One region of the Glaciecola sp. G7-5 genome, then DNA from elsewhere that is predicted to be linked to it. Evidence: predicted binding sites of a transcription regulator. Region 1 holds the regulator's gene; each other region holds the start of a gene.
The links. Region 1 encodes FNR, which switches genes on or off when oxygen is low (the NO sensors DNR and NnrR bind a similar motif). Its sites were predicted from a motif close to TTGATCTAGATCAA; they were not measured.
Positions count from the first base shown of each region.

Region 2: ccmA (cytochrome c biogenesis heme-transporting ATPase CcmA) is a predicted target of FNR. The motif match lies at 2,426-2,439, and genes of this name have one in related genera.
Region 3: hemN (oxygen-independent coproporphyrinogen III oxidase) is a predicted target of FNR. The motif match lies at 2,080-2,093, and genes of this name have one in related genera.

Region 1 covers NZ_CM147892.1:3,649,760-3,654,551, reverse strand. Annotated here, with positions in the region: gene AC0L6H_RS16130 (heavy metal translocating P-type ATPase) at 1-922, shown strand, start outside; gene ccoS (cbb3-type cytochrome oxidase assembly protein CcoS) at 1,013-1,222, shown strand; gene AC0L6H_RS16120 (sulfite exporter TauE/SafE family protein) at 1,222-1,899, shown strand; gene fnr (fumarate/nitrate reduction transcriptional regulator Fnr) at 1,918-2,652, shown strand; gene ttcA (tRNA 2-thiocytidine(32) synthetase TtcA) at 2,729-3,625, shown strand; gene rssA (patatin-like phospholipase RssA) at 3,633-4,643, shown strand; gene AC0L6H_RS16100 (DUF2987 domain-containing protein) at 4,656-4,792, opposite strand, start outside.
Region 2 covers NZ_CM147892.1:4,383,911-4,388,702, forward strand. Annotated here, with positions in the region: gene ccmD (heme exporter protein CcmD) at 1-148, opposite strand, end outside; partial or broken gene AC0L6H_RS19365 (heme ABC transporter permease) at 245-961, opposite strand; gene ccmB (heme exporter protein CcmB) at 961-1,608, opposite strand; gene ccmA (cytochrome c biogenesis heme-transporting ATPase CcmA) at 1,683-2,357, opposite strand; gene AC0L6H_RS19380 (hypothetical protein) at 2,570-2,995, shown strand; gene AC0L6H_RS19385 (flagellar hook-length control protein FliK) at 2,992-4,792, shown strand, end outside.
Region 3 covers NZ_CM147892.1:3,886,523-3,891,314, reverse strand. Annotated here, with positions in the region: gene AC0L6H_RS17165 (zinc-dependent metalloprotease) at 1-573, shown strand, start outside; gene hemN (oxygen-independent coproporphyrinogen III oxidase) at 639-2,021, opposite strand; gene AC0L6H_RS17155 (histidine phosphatase family protein) at 2,226-2,894, shown strand; gene AC0L6H_RS17150 (acyl-CoA dehydrogenase family protein) at 2,915-4,147, shown strand; gene AC0L6H_RS17145 (NADPH:quinone oxidoreductase family protein) at 4,150-4,792, shown strand, end outside.

The sequences.
Region 1 (4,792 bases):
ACTTACCCAAGGCAAATTCTCAATTAACAAAGAATGGATAAATCCCCCTTCAAAAGACATTTTTGATGTGCCAGAACACGAACTAGCGTCATATATTGTGGCTATGGTAAATAGCATAGAATCCAGATCAGAGCACCCTATCGCAAAAGCGTTTGAACAATATATTCATCAGCGTGATGACCAAGCCTACAGTGCGACACATTTTAACTTAAGTGAATACGCCGTTAAAATAGGTGAAGGTATATCGGTAAAGCTTGACGATAAACAACTATTTTTGGGTAGCCAAGCCATGATACTGCCAATGATAAACGCTTTGAATTCTGCAAGTGCTATGAATCAAGTTGAGGGTGCGAATGTGTTACTAAGTACAAGTGACACCCTAATAGCCGCATTTTGGATTAGCGACACAGTACACAAAGACGCCTCTGGTATTGTCAGTCAATTAGGCAGTCATGAACTCACTATATTAAGTGGCGATACTCAAGTTAATGTCAACAAAGTTGCAGAGGAATTAAACATTTACAATGCTGTTGGGGATAGTACCCCTCAGGCAAAACTAAATTACATCGGCAAACTTCAGGCGAAAGAACGACGGGTTGTTATGCTGGGTGATGGTATCAATGATGCTCCCGTATTGGCAGCAGCTGACGTATCCATTGCGGTAGGCAACGCTTCAGACCTTGCTAAAAATGCGGCCGATATTGTATTACTAAATCCAAAATTACAATCAGTTGTTGACCTACTAGTCATGGCAAAGAGAACAAAGTCCAAAATAAAGCAAAATATTGCTTGGGCTTTAGCTTACAATTTTTTGGTTCTCCCTTTTGCAGTTGTTGGTTGGCTAACGCCATGGCAAGCGGCTTTAGGTATGTCGCTTAGTTCGATTGTTGTGGTATATAATTCAACACGTTTAATGCGCTAAGCTAGCCAAGTAGTAAATACACAAGGTATGATAAATAACATGCTTTTTATGTTATCCATCTACATAAAAAGTAACAACAAGGTATCAGTGATGAGTATCATTTATGTATTAATTCCTTTGGCGATAATAATTGTTGGTATCGCAATAGGCATCTTTTTTTGGGCAGTTAAATCAAATCAGTTTGATGATTTAGAAAGGCAAGGTTACAGCATACTGTTTGATGATGATATTAAACAAAATAAAGAAGCGAATAACCTACCAAATGAAGACAATACAACAGACAAAGAAAGCAAACAATAGTGTCTGAATTTAGTTACTTTTCGGCATTTCTTATTGGGCTCGCAGGTGGAGTCCACTGTATAGGCATGTGTGGACCAATAGCAAGCGCGTTTACCTTTGCCGTACCTAAAAACACGTCACACACGCCCTATATTCTGAGCTACAACGCTGGGCGTATTTTCTCATACACTATTGCTGGAGCACTCACGGGTTGGTTGGGTAGCCTTTTCTCATCGAGTGTGGTTACAGGCTTACTGATATTGCAAAGTTTAAGCATTATATTTTTATTACTACTTGCTCTTTATATCAGTGATATATACAAAGGTCTTATTTATTTCGAAAAGGCAGGTGCTAAGCTATGGAAGCATTTAGCCCCAATTGCGAAGCAATTAATCCCATTTAAAAGTCCTTGGTACACCATACTTTACGGAATGATTTGGGGCTGGTTACCGTGTGGTTTAGTCTACTCGGCACTTACATGGTCACTGGCCAGTGGCAGCCTAGTGCAAGGCGCATTGTTCATGCTTTGTTTTGGTTTAGGCACATTACCCGCTTTGGTTGCGAGCAGTTTAGGAGCTAGTTTCCTTATTCCGATATTGCAACACAAAGCGACGCGACTTACGATTGCCAGTTTATTGTTTTTATTTGCAATAATTTTGATTTTCGATTTGTTTCAAGGTATAACAAACTTGGAATAGCAAAACAGCAGAGAGCCCATGTCAAATAAAGAGTTATCAATACATTGTCAGAGTTGTACTTTCAGTCATTTGTGTCTTCCAGTGAGTTTAAATAAACATGAGTTAGATTCTCTCGATGATATTATTGAACGTAAACGCCCTCTGCAAAAGCATGATAAGTTGGTTAATGCGGGCGATAAGTTTCATTCTTTGTTTGCGGTACGTTCTGGTTCATTTAAGTCCTACATAAGTGACAAAAACGGCATTGAGCAAGTTACTGGTTTCCATTTCCCTGGCGATATTATCGGCTTTGATGCCTTGAAAGACGAAGTTCACCAAAGCTATACCCAAGCACTTGAAACAGCCATGGTATGCGAATTGCCTTATGAAACCTTAGAAGAAGTTTCGAGTAATTACCCTAAGTTACGTCAACAAATAATGCGTTTTATGAGTTCAGAAATTAAACATGATCATAATTTAATTATGTTATTGAGTAAGCGCAGCGCTGAAGAACGCTTATTGCATTTTATTAATCATTTATCGATGCGTTTTGATGAACGAGGCTACTCAGCCAAACAATTTAATCTGTCGATGACAAGAAACGAAATTGGCAATTATTTAGGCTTAACGGTAGAAACGATTTCTCGCTTGTTAACGCGCTTTCAAAAAGAAAACCTAATCCAAGTCGACGGTAAATTAATTAGCATTATTGATTTTGATGGAATAAAGCAACGTATTCCAGAAAATGATATTGCGTTTACCGCAGTAGGCTAAATATCCCCACATTGTGATGCAATAACGAATAAGCTTGCTGTATACTTAGCAGGTTTTTCGTTATTGTGAAGTGCTCATGTCAGCTAAACTCAAATCTACATACAATTTTAATAAGCTTCAAAAGCGTATTCGTCGCGAGACCGGTAAAGCAATCATTGACTTTAATATGATTGAAGACGGTGACAAGGTCATGGTCTGTTTATCGGGCGGCAAGGATAGTTACACGCTACTCGACGTATTAATGTATTTTAAACGCATCGCCCCTATCTCTTTTAGCATAGTAGCGGTCAATCTCGATCAAAAGCAACCTGGTTTTCCGCAGCACATTCTACCTGACTATTTAGATGGCTTAGGGATTGAATATAAGATTGTTGAAGAAGATACTTATTCAATCGTCAAAGACAAAATACCTGAAGGCAAAACCACGTGTTCACTGTGCTCTCGACTGCGCCGCGGTATTTTGTATCGTACAGCGAAAGAGTTGGAAGCAACGAAAATAGCATTAGGTCATCATCGTGATGACATGTTAGAAACCATGTTTTTAAATATGTTTTATGGTGGAAGATTAAAGTCAATGCCACCAAAACTGGTAAGTGACAATGGCGAGCATGTTGTTATTCGTCCCCTTGCCTATTGTACTGAAGCGGATATTCAAAAATACGCAGATACGCTTTGTTTTCCTATCATTCCTTGTAATCTTTGTGGATCGCAAGAAAATTTGCAACGCAAAAACATTAAGTTAATGTTGCAAGATTGGCAAAAACGCTTCCCAGGACGCATTGAATCTATGTTTAAAGCAATGCAAAATATTGTGCCTTCGCATATGTTAGATCAGACCTTGTTTGACTTTACAGACCTTAGTGTACAAACACGAATAAATGGTGAAGGCGACATCGCATTTGATACGCCTGAACTGCCTAAAGCAGAATCTCAAGATATTGACGATCTGGTTTCAATAATAGAATTAAAGTAGAGTAAACATGAAAATTGGCTTAGCGTTAGGCGCAGGAGCAGCAAGAGGTTGGGCGCACATTGGAATCATCAGAGCCCTAGAGGATTTAGGGGTTAAAATTGATGTCGTCGCCGGTTGTTCAATTGGTGCATATGTAGGCTCTGCATTCGCAAGCGGTAAATTAGATGAGTTAGAGGAATGGGCATATTCACTTACTGACTGGCAAGTGTTTGGCTTATTAGGACTGGGCTTTAGGCGAGGCGGTATTGCCAGCGGACAAAAAGTATTTACCAAGCACAAAGAAGAATTTTGCGCTCCTACATTTGAAGAGATGAAGTTACCATTCACAGCAGTGGCTACCGACTTGTATTCTGGCAAAGAGGTGGTGTTCAACAAAGGTGATATAAGCGATGCTATCCAAGCGTCATGTGCCATCCCAGCGTTATTTCCACCGATTGAGCATGCAGGTAGATGGTTGGTCGATGGCGCTGTAGTTAATCCCGTTCCGGTAAACCAATGTCGTCAGTTAGGTGCGGACTTTGTTATTGCCATCAATCTTAGTGCTGATTTCAGGCCACAGTTGATTGAAAATTTTGAACATGATCATGAGGTTAATCAACAAAAGACAGACCGCTTTTTGAGTAATGCTAGCGGTGGTTTTATGAAACAATGGTTTTCCCCTGACCCGAAACCAAATAAAAAACAAGCGCCAGGCATAGTCAGTGTAATGAGTAGTTCGCTAGAAATACTTCAAGCTAGAGTCACACGCTCGCGTTTAGGTGGCGATCCGCCGGATTTACTTATTGAGCCTCAATTAAGAGATGTCGGTTTGCTTGAATTCCACCGTGCTGAAGAAATGTCTAAAGAAGGACGAGATGCGGTGTATAGGCTTGCCGAACAAATTCAATATCAATTGAATATCAAAGTCAAAGACGAACTCGAGGAGCGCGGTGAAGACCCAGCAAACATTGCCCCAGGTGAACAACCCACTATAGCACCTGAGTTGGCGCCACAAAATAATGACAAAGGGACTAAATAGTCCCGTTAACTATTATTTTGTTGTTTTCGCTGTTATACGCATGGGCGCCTTAGGTAACTTAATCAACTTCAAGCTATCAATTTCATCTGCACTTATTGTTAAGCTTCCATTACTTATTTTCATGCCGTTGTCCAGATCGTGTTGCAACT
Region 2 (4,792 bases), 730 kb from region 1:
CGATTGTTTTTCGCTCAAGCACGCTAAAAGCAAGTAACAAGAGCATGACCAAAATACTAAGACCAAAGCTTAACCAAACAAAAAAGCCACGTCCGCCCATATCAATAAAGCTAGCGTAAGACTCAAATTTAACGCCTTGCTGCATCATGAAATAAGCACCTACGGCCAATAAGGCGAATACGATAGCCCACCAAAATGGTCGAATGATTTTTGGAGCTTCCCTAGTTTCATCTTGCAAGATGTTTGCAACCCAAGGTCTATGCGCATCTCGTTTAATTAATTCGTTTTTTAGTCTTATTAAACCAACGGTTCCGATGTAGCCAGCCATACCTAACATCGCTATCACTAAAGGCGTCACCATTTCCGCTGGCATAGACGGCTTATCTAACTTACTGATTGTGGCGCCTTGGTGAAGGGTATTCCACCACTCAACAGAATATTTGATTATAGGGATATTGATAACGCCCACGATCGCCATCACCGCAGAAGCTTTAGCACCTTGTTGTTTGTCATCAAAAGAAACGTAAAGTGCGATCACACCTAAATATAAAAATAGCAGAATAAGTTGAGAAGTGAGTCTAGCATCCCAAATCCAATAGGTTCCCCAAGTAGGTTTTCCCCAAACGGCCCCAGTAAATAATGATATAAAACAGACAACCGCGCCAATGGGCGCCAATGCCATCATCGTCATAAATGCGCTACGCCATTGCCATACAATGCCTACAAAGGCAGCAGTCGCCATTGCTACGTAGGTACTCAATGATAAGGTGGCGCTGGGTACATGAATATAAATAATGCGGTAAACATCAAACTGCTGGTAATCCGTTGGCGCATAGGCTAATCCCCAAATAGTCCCAAGCGGAAAGCATACGCATAAAACTACGACAAAATAAGGTAGTAGCGTATTGCAAGCGCCATAGGCTTTTTCAGGCTGCGCGTATGAGTTAATCCATTTCAACATTAGTTTTGACTTACCTTTAATGAATAAGCGATGACCGCTGGCGACAGCGCCAACGTGAATAAAAGCATCGATGCCATAATACCAAGGAGTTGCGCAATAGGTAAATTCATCGATGCGTATTCTATTGCCGAGGTGGCAAATATTAGTAACGGTATAAATAGGGGAATAAGCAGCAGTGCCACTAGCACGCCAGAACGCTGCAAGCCAACGGTTAAAGCAACGCCAATAGCACCCACCAAACTAATGATAGGGGTACCAAGCAATAAAGTAACAATAAGTGTTGTGTACATGACTTGGGTCATATTCAAAAACAGCGCAAGCAAGGGAGAGATAATCAGTAGCGGAACAATGCTGACTAGCCAATGGGCAAGCACTTTGACCAACACCAACATGTAAAGGGGTGTAGGGGAAAGTATCATTTGTTCTAGACTACCATCGAGATAATCATCACGAAATAGGCGCTCAAGCCCCATGAGCAAAGACAAAATTGCCGCGACCCACACTATTGCACCGCTCACCAACTGCAAGGTTTGAGGGCTTGGGCCCAGCGCCAATGGAAATAAAGTAATGACTAAGACGAAAAACATCAAAGGTTGCATTAATTCTGCGCGCTGGCGGTAGGCTAATGCCATATCACGCTTAGCCATAGCAAGAAGTGCAGCGACTACACCCTTGTTTGAATGATCGCCAAGTACTGTCGTTGATGTCGTCTCGTTTGCCATTACCAAAGATACTCCAACTCAAATATCCTCTGCTGGTGGGCAATACTTGTTGCTTGATGAGATGTCATGATAACGGCATTTTTTTGCTTCAAAAATGTTTCAATGTGTTGTTCTAATAAACTTACGCTTGCTACGTCTAGTGCAGTATAAGGTTCATCTAACACCCAAAGAACAGCCTTCTTATTAAGCCAAAGCTTTGCTAAAGCCACTCTTCTTTGCTGTCCTGCTGACAAATTCTTTAGAGGTAAATCTTCTAAACCATCAAGGCCTAGCATTGACAGTACGTTTAGTATTGTGTTGTCGTTTGCTTCAACTTGACCAATTAACCGTAAATAAAATTGTAAGTTTTCAACCGGCGTTAGCAAAGCACTAAAGCCCAATTTATGCCCTACATAAACAATATTTTCGGCGGCGCTATTGAGGTCTTCATTTAGCGGCTGGTCGTTGACGATAACGTTGCCACTATTTGGCGTACTTAAGCCAACTAGTATCCTTAATAAACTTGTTTTACCCGCACCATTTTCACCCTTCAGCATAATCAGTTCACCCGCTTCTACAGACAGGTCAATATCTTGAAACAATATTCGGTCTTGTTTTTCGCAGCTAACCTGATGGGCAGATAGAATGGGCAAAGCGTAATCTCGTATGGTTGCAAAGCCCGCGAATACTAGCACAAAATTATCGCCTTATGCAGTAGTTGTGGCGCAATTCTGACCTTAAATTAATCGAATATTCCGTTGATTTGATTCGAATCAAATGAGTCACCTAGGTGCCTGCTTATAAATTAGCGACAAGCGGCCCATTAAACCGAAATTTGTTAGGGTTTTAATTGTAGGTTTTACGTAAAAATGCTTGATAAATTTAGCTCTTGAGCCGATAGCTAGCTATGGCAGATACGCAATACACAACTATACAATCACTTTCAAAAGTGATTGACACAACGCAATCGGGCTATGCTCCGCGAGGATTACCTGCGCAAAGAGTAATCGATCCATCAGCTCAAAGCTTAAGTTTGCAGGTGCTTAACGTAACAAACAATCAAGTTTTATTGCAAGCACAAGCTAGCGGGGAAAAACTACTGCTAGACAAAAATACCCTGCAAAATACAGTTAATGCCAAACTAGTCGTTGGTGACAGGTTATTATTGGTGACCTCAAACCAACAAACAGCGACTTTTATTCTTGAAAAAAACGGTCATGGATTTGAACAGAAGTTAAGTGGTCCAGCCTTGCAAAATGTGGCTACATCGTTGGCAACGCAGTGGCAAGATCTCCCAACGAGTATTATTAAAAAGTCCAACCCCTGGTATTGAATCAAGTACAAATAGCGAGTAATACATTACAAGCAGCTAATTTAGCCAAGGCAATAGTGGCGATAGTCAATGCCACCGGTCAGCCAAACATCAATGTAAATGCAAACGCACAAGCGCAGTTTCTCAAAAGCCCAGCGCAAAGCCTCGCTGCAAACGTTGTTGAGCCGGCAAATGCTGAGCTTTTGCGACTTAATATCAACATTGGCAAAAGGCAGCCCTATCCGCTGGATTTACCTTTAAATAGTAAAATACCTGGAGCAGTTTCATCCACCTTGGCTAGAGAACTAACATCGTTGTTATCAAGCCTTCCTAAAGTTTCACTGCAATTTGATACTAACAACGAAAACAAGTTTCTTAGTAAGCTAATGTTGAGCGAATCGCCCCAAGCTTCGCTAAGCAAGCAGGCAATTGCTGAGCTCAATGTCGTTTTACAAAGTCAGGTAAAACAAATTAAACAAGCGATATCGTCAATTGTGGTTTCACCGCACTCGCCTAATTTGCATAAAGGAATTGTGCTTGACGTGAGTACGCAAAACTTGACGGCCTTAGGGGCGTCAATTAAGCAACATCTTGTGCAAGGAATAAAGCCAGAAGCCCTTCACAAGGCAATTATACTTGTGGCACAAAATCAAAATAATACAAATCAGATTCAAGTAAGCTTAACTGCAAAACCCGTCACTATTACCATAGAAAACACTTACCTTTCAGGCCTACAAGATGTGCCGGCGGCCGGGAAAGTTTCAGCGCCTATTTTGTTTAAAAGTCCTGAACACAGTGAACTCCACAATAAAACCAATCATGCTTCAGCGACGGCAACTAACACTGTTGATAATAAGGCTAACGCAGTCGCCAGTCAGCAAATCAAAGAAGTGCTGCATTCTTATTTAGTGGCCAAAGGGAATAACGAACTTTCAATACCAAATAAAATCACAAAATTGCAATCGGTTATTTATCGTGAGCTCAATCAGGTATTGCCAAGGGCAGAAAGTAGCACTGTCGCATTGCCTTCTTTGTTAAAGCACCTCAATACTATAAGTGCTAGTGCAAAAGGCGATTTACAGCAGCTTTTCAATCACGTGATCAAACAGGTCAAAGCAAATATGCCTGCAAGTGAAACAAAAGACGCAACACTAGCAATGCCAGCAGGAAGTGATACAGAAACGCTTTTATCCTCTCAAACAAGTCAACAAATAAAAGAATTGTTCGCTTCGCCGGCACTAGCCTCGCTCAGCGGTGGGCCCATCAATGGTGTTGCTGCTATTACTAATCAAGGAGGATTGGTAAATGGCCTTGTTACTATGTTGCAGGCTAGTTTACAAGCCAAGTTACTATCTCAACAGCCGCAACTTCTAAATAGCCTTTTGCAGTCAACGCAGCTTTCACAGATGTTACCTGCCCTACAAGCAAAGGGAAAAGCACAAACGAATCACAGTAAATTAATACAAGACCTATCAAAAGTAGATCCCAAAGGCAGTTTAATTGCTGAAATAAATAAAGTGTTAAGCAATCATAGCCTGCACAAACTATCTAGCGCCGAAAGTAGTCTGCAACAACAAGATAGCTTCTACTATGTATTGCCCAACATGTTTTCATCAATGCACAAAGATATTGAAATTTCTATCAAACGAGAACGTGAAGCTCATAGTGAGCAATCACAGCAAAGCCAGCTAGCATGGCAACTGAGCATGAAGTTAGATGTTGGCAAAGCGGGTGAGGTCCTCGCAAAAGTCAAACTGGCAAACGATAACGTTGACCTTAATTTATATGCGTCAAATGAAGCCTTAAAAGAAAAGATCC
Region 3 (4,792 bases), 240 kb from region 1:
GAAAAGCAGTCCGAAGCACTCGACCTTATGTTAGAGAGTGCGGGCGCCGATTATTTGCGCCTACCTAATCGTATTATTGAACTAATACCACCAAAAGCCTATGGCAGTACACGTTCAAGAGAAAGTATGCCCAGTAGAATGGGGATTGCCTTTGATCCTATTAGCGCTGCTGAATCAATTTCGGCCTATTCGCTTACTATTTTACTCCAAGGCGAACGTCTTAATCGCTTAGCCTTTCAGCATGCAAGCGATGATAACATTCCTTCAGTGCAGAAAGTCAGTGAACTCCTGTTTACACGCTTAATTAAAAACAACGACAAAGACGTACTTACGCAACGCATCAAGCTTATTGCACTATCTGTCTTTTTTGACACATTAAACGACAGTGAATTGAGTGGCGATGTGAAATTAGAGATGCAAAAAACAGTGATGGACTATCAAAAATGGTTGGATAAGTACGACAATAAGTTAGCCAATAAAGTATTGCTTAAGCATGTTGAACACTATTGGGAACATGGTGTTTGGCCGATGTCACTTAAGATAAAAGCATTGCCACCGGGCTCACCCATATAGCCTACTTATAACGTTGAGTAAGGATGTGCCGGTAAATAATTGCAATATTTACCGGCTTTTTACATTTAGATGACGCGACTGTATCGACGCAGATGTGCGGGTGACTCAATATATTGATCAAAACTCATACAAATGTTACGCACTAACAATCGACCTCTTGCATGAATAGTAATACTCGTTTCGTCGTTGGTGATTAGATTGTCGTCTTCAAAAGGCTGTAGTTGTGCTAAATTATCTGCAAAGAAACTATCGAAGTGAATATGATACTTTTTTTCAAAGGCTTTTTTGTCGACAAAAAAATTGCACATCAATTGATTGATAAGCCCGCGATGAATCACGTCATCTTGGCTAAGACTGATACCTTTTTCAATGAGCGGCTGTTTACCGTCAATGGCGCGATAATAGTCCCCTAAGCTTTTAACGTTTTGTGCATAGGCGGTACCTAAACTACTAATAGACGACACGCCTAAACCTAATAAGCAATCTGCTTGGTCTGTTGTATATCCTTGGAAATTTCTACCCAAACTGCGCTCTTTTGCTGCAATGCTAAGTTCATCAGTTTGTTTAGCAAAATGGTCCATGCCAATAAATTCATAACCTAAATTACATAAAGTATTAATGGCTTGTCTAAAAAGAGAGAACTTTAGATCGGCACAAGGCATCCATTGCTCTTTAATTTTGCGTTGGGCCGGGAATAAGTTTGGCATGTGAGCATAGCTGAACAAGGAAATCCTGTCTGGGTCCATGCGTTCAACTTCAATCAATGTTTTTTCTAAGCTTGACTCATCTTGTCCAGGGAGCCCATAAATTAAATCTATATTGACTGAGGCAAAGCCAACCACTTTTGCTCTTGCAATGAGTTCTCGTATAAAGGTGGTACTTTGAACACGGTTTATTTTTTCTTGAACCGATTTATTGACATCTTGCACCCCTATGCTCAGCCTATTAAAACCAACTGCATAGAGTTCGTTGACGTAATCTAAGCTTATTCGCCTAGGATCTACTTCGATGCTTTGTTCTATATCGTTGGAAAAGTTAAAGTGTTGACGGGCTTCTTGCAGTAAATCGTCTAGTTGCCGTGCGCTTAAGAAGCTTGGTGTACCTCCGCCAAAATGCACGTTATTAACAACAAAGCCATCAAACTTACTGGCTCGTGTTCGAATTTCTTTTTTCAAATAAGATAAATATTGCGCAACTTTATCTTCATTTCGCGTCACAATTTTATTGCAGCCACAGTAATAACAAAGAGAATGACAAAAGGGGATATGCAGGTAGAGTGAAAGCGAAGGATTTTTCCCCTCACTGTTAACACATGAGATACTACGTGTAAAATCGCTATCGGTAAATTCAGACGAAAAGGCGACCGCGGTTGGATATGAGGTATAACGCGGTCCAGTCGTGTTGTATTTATTTAATATTTTTTTGTCAAAAAACTCAGCAACGCTCATATATTTAGCTCAAAACTATTGATGGAGCTTACTTTACCAGCGTTTTAGTTATATTTACTTGATCTATATTAATGAATAGTGACTTTCTACTGCAGACTAGCAAGCGCTATATTTTCAACTAATAAGACTATATCAACATAATCAATTACTCTTATACTCATAAACCTATTAACCTTCCAATAACAATACTCGACAGGCAAAACAATGGCGCAAATGTATTTGGTACGTCATGCACAGGCTTCTTTTGGGGCAAAAGACTACGACAAATTAAGTGATTTAGGGCATCAACAGGCTGCTTTACTCGGGGACTATTTTGCCGAGCGTGGGCAATCATTCGATATAGTTGTTACTGGTGATATGCTAAGGCACAAACAAACCGCAATGGGCATTCTTAGGTCTGGGCAAGAAAATAAAATTATAACGGATAATTGCTGGAATGAGTTTAACTTTGAAACCATTGTCGCGGCTTTTTTAGCTGCACATCCAGACCGTAAACCGGCACCATCATCTCCTCGGAGTGAATGGTATAAGGTATTAAAAAGTGCCATGTTAGCGTGGTCACAAGATGAATTAATACTGAGTGGCGGCGAAACCTGGTTACAATTTTGCGAGCGTGTAAAAAAAGGCGCTGAATTTATTCGTCAAGGCAGTCACAAAAACGCATTAGTCGTGAGTTCTGGCGGCGCTATGGCCGTATTTTTGATGGCACTTCTTAATACCTCTGTAGAACAAGCGATTGCCTTTAACTTGCAAATAAAAAATACCAGTGTGAGTCAGTTTTACTTTAACAAACAAAATTTTCAATTAAATAGTTTCAATAATGTTCCTCATTTAGATACGCCAAAACATATAGCGAAAATAACCTATAGCTAATGTGTGGCAAGGAGAAAATAATGAATTTTGACCATAGTCCCAAAGTCCAAGCTTTAATGGATAAACTATCTGCATTTATGGACCAAGAAATATACCCAATTGAAGATAGATATCATGATTTAGTGGCGAACAATAGCGACCGTTGGCAAACGCCAGAACTAATGGAGTCTTTAAAGGCAAAGGCAAAAGAACAGGGCTTATGGAACCTTTTTTTGCCCAAAGAATATCTACCGTACGGTGCGGGGCTAAGTAACCTTGAGTATGCTCCACTATGCGAATTAATGGGCAGAGTGTTATGGAGCTCCGAGGTCTTTAACTGTAGTGCACCTGACACGGGAAATATGGAAGTCCTCGCAAAATATGGCACCCAAGCGCAAAAAGAAACATGGCTAAAGCCCTTATTAGATGGCGAAATACGCTCTGCATTTGCGATGACCGAGCCGGCCGTTGCTTCTTCTGATGCGACCAATATTGAAACCAGTATTAAAGACAAGGGCGATCACTATGAAATAAATGGACGTAAGTGGTATACCAGTGGCGCGATGAATAATAATTGTAAAATAATGATCGTGATGGGTAAAACCGATCCAAGTGCAGCTCGTCATGCCCAACAATCACAAATATTGGTGGCAATGGATACACCGGGCGTGACGATTGTAAGAGCAATGTCTGCAATGGGGTATTTAGATGAACCCATTGGTCATGCTGAAGTCTTATTTGAAAATGTGAAAGTACCCAAAGAAAATCTTATCTTAGGAGAAGGAAGAGGTTTTGAAGTAGCGCAAGGTAGACTCGGCCCTGGCCGCATCCATCATTGCATGCGCTTGATTGGCTGCGCTCAGCGAGCCCTCGATATGGCGTGCGAAAGAGTAGAGCAACGTATTGCATTTGGGCAAGCCTTAAGTAAACAGCAGTCGGTTCGCGAAAGTATTTCTCAGATGTATTGCAAAATAGAACAAGCACGACTGTTGACGCTAAAAGCGGCTGATAATATGGATAAATACGGTAATAAAGTAGCTAAAAATATTATTGCCGCAATTAAAATAGTCGCACCGAAAATGGCATGCGAAGTCATTGATGAATCGATTCAGATCCATGGTGCAGCAGGCACGTCGCAAGATACGACCTTATCTGCTACGCTGGCATATGCGCGCACAATTAGGTTAGCAGACGGGCCAGATCAAGTACATATGATGCAATTAGGAAAAAACTTGGTGGTGGGTCACAACAAACAAGCACTAAAAAAGGGCTAAGTATGAAAGCGATTTTATGTAATGCATTTGGGCCAATAGCTGATTTAACTTACGAAGAAGTTCCCACACCTAGCGCTGGGAAAGGACAAGTTGTAGTTGATGTTGAAGCATCTGGCGTTAATTTCCCTGATAGCTTACTTGTACAAGGGCTTTATCAAATGAAACCTGAGCTTCCCTTTATTCCGGGTAGCGAGGTGGCGGGGATAATCAGTGAAATTGGAGAAGGCGTCCCGTATTTAAAAGTAGGGATGAAGGTAATCGGTATTTGTCAATTGGGCGGCTATGCCGAAAAAGTAGCTATACCATGTAATCAAGTTATGCCCATCCCTGATTCAATTCCAATATCAGAAGCGGCTGGCCTAGTCACGGCTCATGCGACTGCGCATCACGCATTAAAACAGCGTGCCCTATTGCGTGAAGGCGAAACACTCTTAGTAACAGGCGCCGCAGGCGGTACTGGTTTAGCCGCCGTGCAGATTGGTAAAATTTTGGGAGCGAAGGTTATCGCAGTTTGCTCAAGTGACGAAAAATGTGAGGTTGCAAAGCAAAATGGCGCTGACATAACAATTAACTACACCGAACAAGACCTCAAGGAGACAGTAAAAGCCTTAACTAAGGGGAAGGGTGTAGATGTAGTTTATGAAT